One region of the Virgibacillus kekensis genome, then DNA from elsewhere that is predicted to be linked to it. Evidence: riboswitches for the same ligand, from Rfam matches in the RefSeq annotation. Region 1 holds a riboswitch; the other holds the start of a gene.

Region 1 (3,354 bases):
AGTTTTGGTCATCAAAATCAACGAATGACAGTGTTTTTTTACCAAATTGCTCTTTGATACCGCTATGTTTTACTTCAAGCCGATTAAACCGTTTAACCCAATAATCAAGCGCAGCATCACTTGGAACCCGAAATGATGTTTTGAAAATTTCATTGGTTCCATGCACGCCTTTTGGAATTCCAGGGAAATCAAAGAATGTCATATCGGTTCCCGGGCTTCCAGTATCATCGGCGAAAAATAAGTGATATGTCTGTATGTCGTCCTGGTTGACCGTCTTTTTGACAAGTCGCATTCCCAGTGTATATGTGAAAAATTCATAGTTTTTCTCGGCGCTGCTTGTTATCGCTGTAACGTGGTGTATCCCTTTTAACCCATTCATGTAAATTCCTCCAATAAAAATATCCTTAATTCAAGATAAATCTATTTATTGTATTTGTCAATGAATCGGTCCTGGTTGTCCGTCTTCCCCATTGTTTCCAGTTACGGGATGTATGCCTAAACGCACACCGAGTATGTAAAACACACCAACAAGGAGCCTTCACCGATGAAGGCAGTACATCAGGGAGGACAATTTGCTCCTTGTCGTATCCTTGTCAGGGTCCGGCAATGCGACTGGCAGAAAGTAGTGCATTTGTATAGGAATGATGTCTAGGAGATATCAAAGTTATACTCAGCTATTTTTAGCTATCTCTTTTTAGCCCCATTTTAGCCGGGGCATTAACGAACGAATGCCCGGATTCTTGCTTACATTCAGGACATTGTCCGGGCATATTCCTGTGTTTTTATCATTTCAATTAGATAAGCAAGCTGTTTTCTTACACGCAGGAGAATCTCCTCATCGATGATCGGGTGTTCCTTATACTTGTCTATTTGACTGTCTAGTAAGTAAATCCCCTTTAAATTCTGCCCCTTAAGTGTTGCGAGGAGGGGTTTAAGTGCATATTCAAGTGCAAGCAGGTGGGATGGACTCCCGCCTGTCATAAGCGGAAGAACAGGTGTATTCTGAAGAACGTCCTGCGGAAGCAAATCTATTAATGCTTTTAATACCCCCGAATAGGCAGCCTTGTATACAGGCGATCCTACAATAACGCCATCTGCATCCTGAATATGTTCGGCTATTCGCTTTATTACCGGACTGTCAAATTTTCCTAAAAACAAATCATCCTGGGGGACGTCCCGAACAGAAAAATGTGTGACAAAAAAATGCTCCTCTTGAAGTACCCTCCCTAGATATTTAAGTACACAATCCGACCGTGAAATTTCTGACGGACTCCCTGACAAAATTACGATTTTAACCATTTGGTTGCCCCTCTCTAAGCTATATCCTATCGAAAAAGGCCCCTTCCTGAGATAAGAAGAGGCCTTAAATAATAATGAACTTATTAATCACACTCTTCTTATCTCTTGAACACACAATGTATGCTCACAGGAATTAGCACAGTACCAGATGGTCTGTTGCCAGGTTTCGTAGGGCCAGTCCCTCCACCTTTCTTGATAAGAAATAGCTATTAAATTGTATTATTCCATACAATACTCGCTTATTTATGTAGTGTCAAGTATAAAATTAAAGTATCCCTATTTAAAAAGTCTGTTATGACTAGTGGAAGAGGCACGCCTATTTATAAAAAAATTTACGCATTTTCCTCTTGCAATATTTATATGGATGTATTAAGGTAAGTTATTCCGCTTCTCGGTTAGTCTTGAGCATGTTGATGACCTGATTGCAGACATCGACCAGGCTTTGCAGGCTGCATATCAGCGGGTAGGGGCCACTGGTCGGGCAGGCTAATGTCGACGTCTGCAGCTCCAGGCAGCTCCTGTTTTTCCACGTTCGTAACTTACCTGTGTTTGTGCTATAATACGAAATGTAAAAAAATCAATAACAAGTCTGCAATTATGCAGGAGAGGTTCTAGCTACACCCTCTATAAAAAACTAAGGATAGAACTTTACCTTGCCTTAGGTATGGTTCTTTTGTTTTTGGGTGGGTATGGATTCTCTTTTTCACGATGAAAGGGGAATTTTTTATGGAAAAAAATAATAAAGCAGTCGTAGTTTTCAGTGGCGGCCAGGATAGTACCACGTGTTTATTCTGGGCATTAGAAAAATATGACAAAGTGGAAGCTGTCACATTTGATTATAACCAGCGTCATCATGAAGAGATTGAAGTAGCAAAAGAGATCGCATATGACCTGAATGTAAAACATCATGTACTCGACATGTCTTTACTCAGTCAGCTGGCACCGAATGCATTAACACGTGAGGATATCGAAGTTAAAGATGGTGAAGAAGGAGAATTACCTTCCACATTTGTACCCGGACGAAACCTTCTCTTCCTCTCTTTCGCTACGATACTTGCCAAACAGATTAGCGCCAAACATATCATTACAGGGGTCTGTGAAACGGACTTTAGTGGCTACCCGGATTGCCGGGACATGTTTGTAAAATCACTTAACGTTTCGCTCAATCTCTCAATGGATGACCAGTTTGTGATTCACACCCCATTAATGTGGCTTGATAAGGCAGAAACATGGGAGCTTGCCGATCAGCTCAGGGCCTTCGACTACGTACGTAAAAACACCTTGACTTGTTATAACGGAATTCGTGGTGAAGGTTGTGGCGAATGTCCAGCGTGTAACCTGCGACAAAAAGGTCTGCATACATACCTTCAAAAGCGTGGGGAGGTGAATTCCTGATGTACGGGTTTACGATTGTGGAGAATTTGCAGAAAATGAATGACGACATTAACTACCACGAGTTAAAGTATCATCAAAAGCGCGTAATGGTAAGTAAGGAATTTACATTTGATGCAGCTCATCACCTTCATTGTTATGAAGGAAAATGCAAAAACTTACACGGCCATACGTACAAAGTTATCTTCGGAATTAGTGGACATGTAAACGATATAGGAATCGTAATGGATTTTGGAAATATTAAACAGATCTGGAAAGAACAAATTGAAGTTCATCTTGACCATCGTTATTTGAATGAGACACTTCCAAACATGAATACGACGGCAGAGAACATGGTCGTCTGGATATATGAGAAAATGGAGGAAGCTCTCCAGAATGATCCGAATGATTGTCGGGTAGAATTCATAAAACTATACGAAACACCAACAAGTTATGCCGAGGCCAGACGGGAGTGGGTGAGCAATGAATAAATTCCCTGTACTCGAAATCTTTGGTCCGACCATACAAGGTGAAGGTATGGTCGTTGGCCGAAAAACCATGTTTGTCAGAACTGCGGGTTGTGACTACAGTTGCTCCTGGTGTGACTCTAAATTCACCTGGGATGGGAGTGCCAAACAGGAGATTGTAAGAATGACTGCTGATGAAATATTAGCAAAGCTTACC
Region 2 (3,354 bases), on a different contig from region 1:
GGCTGGAACGCCTGGTACATGCATTGGTATTTCCAGACCGAAAATATCATCGGTAACTGTTTCAACGGAATTGAGTTCACCTTCCAGGGCAGCGTGCACCATTGCGCGTGTATAGGAAAGTTTCATTCGCTTACCAACACCGTATTTGCCACCAGTCCACCCAGTGTTCACGAGAAAAACATTCGTGTTGTACTGATCAATTTTCTCACCTAGCATTTTAGCGTAGGTAGACGGCGCAAGCGGTAGGAATGGTGAGCCAAAGCAGGCAGAGAATGTCGCCTGCGGTTCGGTTACCCCACGCTCTGTTCCGGCCAGCTTGCTGGTATAACCGCTTAAGAAATGGTACATTGCCTGCTCTTTGGTTAGTTTACTGATCGGCGGTAATGTGCCTGATGCATCTGCAGTCAGGAAGATAATTGTATTCGGGTGTCCCGCGACACTTGGAGAAATAATATTATCCACATTTTCGAGCGGGTATGCTGCACGGGTGTTCTCTGTCAGTGATGTGTCATCATAGTTAGGGAGTCTTGACTCATCTTCAATAATTACGTTCTCGAGAACCGAACCGAAACGGATTGCGTCAAAAATCTGCGGTTCTTTTTCCTGTGAAAGATTAACACATTTTGCATAACAGCCGCCTTCAATATTGAAAACCCCATTCGGGCTCCAGCCATGCTCGTCATCACCGATCAGCCGACGGTACGGATCCGCAGAAAGCGTAGTTTTTCCTGTCCCTGATAGACCGAAAAATAGTGCTACATCGCCTTCCTGGCCAACGTTTGCTGAACAGTGCATGGACAGGATGTCGCGTTGTGGCAGCAAGTAGTTCATGACAGAGAAGATTGATTTTTTAATCTCGCCGGCATATTCAGTACCGCCGATCAGGATGATTCTTTTTTTGAATGAAACCAAAATGAACGTTTCGGAGTTTGTACCGTCGATTTCTGGATCTGCCCTGTATGTAGGGGCAGAAATGATGGTGAACTCAGATTCACGGTCGGTAAATTCCTCATCATCCGCAGTGATGAATAACTGACGGGCAAAAAGATTATGCCATGCGTATTCATTAATTACCTGAATTGGCAGGCGGTACTTTGGATCTGCTCCTGCATATCCTTTAAAATGAAAGAGTTCGTTCTTATCTTTTAAATAAGCAACAACTTTTTCATATAAGTTTTCAAACTTAGCTTCATCTATTGCCTGGTTTACTGTTCCCCAGTCAACAAGCTCCTCAGATGTTTCATCACGTACAATAAATTTATCTTTCGGGGAGCGCCCGGTATATTTCCCGGTAGTAGCACGGACTGCACCAGTGGCGGTCAGAATTCCTTCTTCACGGGATAAAATTTTCTCAACAAGCTGTGGGACAACCAGGTTTTTGTGTAAATTGCCTTGGTCCAGCAATTCCTTAAGTAATTTGGATTTCTCCACCGTATTCATATAAGATACCTACCTTTTCGAGATGGATTTTGTATGGAAGCAACAGCATTCCAAGTCTGTTCACTGAATCTGATTATTAGTATAACACATTAGTGATATTAGTCCATACTAATAATAGTATTATTTATATGTAATTTTGTTTGCAATAGTGTAACGGTCCGGTAAATAGTTGACACTGCAAGGCTTATTCGTTACGATAATTGACGAGCGGACACTCTCTTATTCAGAGTTGGTGGAGGGACAGGCCCTATGAAGCCCGGCAACCGTCATTTCGATGAAAAGGTGCTAATCTGTTGCAAGGTTGATCCCTTGAACAATAAGAGCGAAAGGCCCAATTTCCTTTCCTCCTAGATGCAGGAAAGGTTTTTTTAATTTTGTTGTGTGGTACCCTTATTATTAGGGTTGTAAACAACTTTAGCAAGTCCCACACATTAACCTGATCGACACACATGCATATACTGAAAAAATAGAGTTCCGTAACATATATTAAGGGAGGATTTAGCCTTATGGCTGCAAATCGTCGTCTATTTACATCTGAATCTGTAACAGAGGGGCACCCCGATAAAATATGTGACCAGATTTCAGATGCGATTCTTGATGAAATTTTGAAAAAGGACCCGAATGCCCGCGTTGCATGTGAAACAACCGTAACCACGGGACTTGTGCTTGTATCCGGCGAAATCTCTACTACTACATATGTAGATATTCCGGCTATTGTTCGCCAGACAATTAAGGATATTGGCTACACCAGAGCTAAATACGGGTTCGATGCCGATACATGTGCAGTACTGACTGCCATTGACGAACAATCGGCAGATATAGCTGGTGGTGTAAACACAGCACTAGAAGCCAGACAGGGGAAAATGAGTGATGAAGAGATAGCTGCAATCGGTGCTGGTGACCAGGGGTTGATGTTCGGTTTTGCCTGTGATGAAACTGAGGAACTGATGCCTTTGCCGATAGCACTTGCACATAAACTGTCTAAACGGCTTTCCGACGCGCGTAAGGAGAAAATTCTTGATTATCTTCGGCCTGACGGTAAAACCCAGGTCACCATTGAATACGATGAAAATGATAATCCGGTTAAAGTGGATACAATCGTTATATCTACACAACATCACCAGGATATTAAGACTGAACAGATTGAGAAAGATTTGGTTGAACATGTAATCCGTCCGGTAGTCCCTGCTGAATTGCTTGACGAGACTACCAAGTATTTTATTAATCCTACAGGCAGGTTTGTTATTGGCGGTCCTCAGGGTGATGCTGGGCTTACCGGCCGCAAAATCATTGTCGACACCTATGGCGGATATGCACGGCACGGCGGGGGAGCGTTCAGTGGAAAGGACTCCACAAAAGTTGACCGGTCCGCAGCATATGCAGCCCGTTATGTTGCCAAGAATATTGTGGCAGCAAAACTCGCAAAGACCTGTGAAGTACAGTTGGCATATGCAATAGGCGTCGCTGAACCCGTATCGATCGCAATTAATACATTTGGAACCGGAACTGTAAGTGAAGACACACTTGTTAATGCTGTACGCAAGCTATTTGACCTGCGACCAGCAGGCATTATCCGTATGCTAGACCTGCAGCGGCCGATTTTCCGGAATACCGCAGCTTATGGTCATTTCGGAAGAACAGATATCCTGTTTCCGTGGGAAAAAACAGACAAAGTGGAAGAATTGCAGGCATTGGTAAAATAAAGTCACAACGGGGGTATTGGTTTGTTCAATACCCTCTTTTTGTTTTAAGTATGTAATAAGCATTCACAATCTACATCCAAAATAGGATTTTCGTTTATATCTCTACAGGGGCTTTTATGGTATAATTTGAAGGATTCAACATGATTGGAAAGCGAGGCAAATGCAATGTGCGGTTTTATTGGTATGTTTCGAAATAATCCAGTTGCGCCAA

The links. Region 1 has a riboswitch for S-adenosylmethionine ahead of ssuE (NADPH-dependent FMN reductase). Riboswitches for the same ligand answer to the same signal wherever they lie in the genome.
Region 2: another riboswitch for S-adenosylmethionine. It lies ahead of metK (methionine adenosyltransferase); the one in region 1 lies ahead of ssuE (NADPH-dependent FMN reductase).

What each region holds. Positions count from the first base shown of each region.
Region 1 covers NZ_JBHSFU010000007.1:70,210-73,563, reverse strand. Annotated here, with positions in the region: gene ACFO3D_RS12710 (ring-cleaving dioxygenase) at 1-379, opposite strand, end outside; gene ssuE (NADPH-dependent FMN reductase) at 751-1,299, opposite strand; SAM riboswitch class I at 1,395-1,501, opposite strand; PreQ1 riboswitch class I at 1,899-1,943, shown strand; gene queC (7-cyano-7-deazaguanine synthase QueC) at 2,026-2,694, shown strand; gene queD (6-carboxytetrahydropterin synthase QueD) at 2,694-3,161, shown strand; gene queE (7-carboxy-7-deazaguanine synthase QueE) at 3,154-3,354, shown strand, end outside.
Region 2 covers NZ_JBHSFU010000005.1:13,770-17,123, reverse strand. Annotated here, with positions in the region: gene pckA (phosphoenolpyruvate carboxykinase (ATP)) at 1-1,440, opposite strand, end outside; SAM riboswitch class I at 1,657-1,763, shown strand; gene metK (methionine adenosyltransferase) at 1,947-3,143, shown strand; gene asnB (asparagine synthase (glutamine-hydrolyzing)) at 3,309-3,354, shown strand, end outside.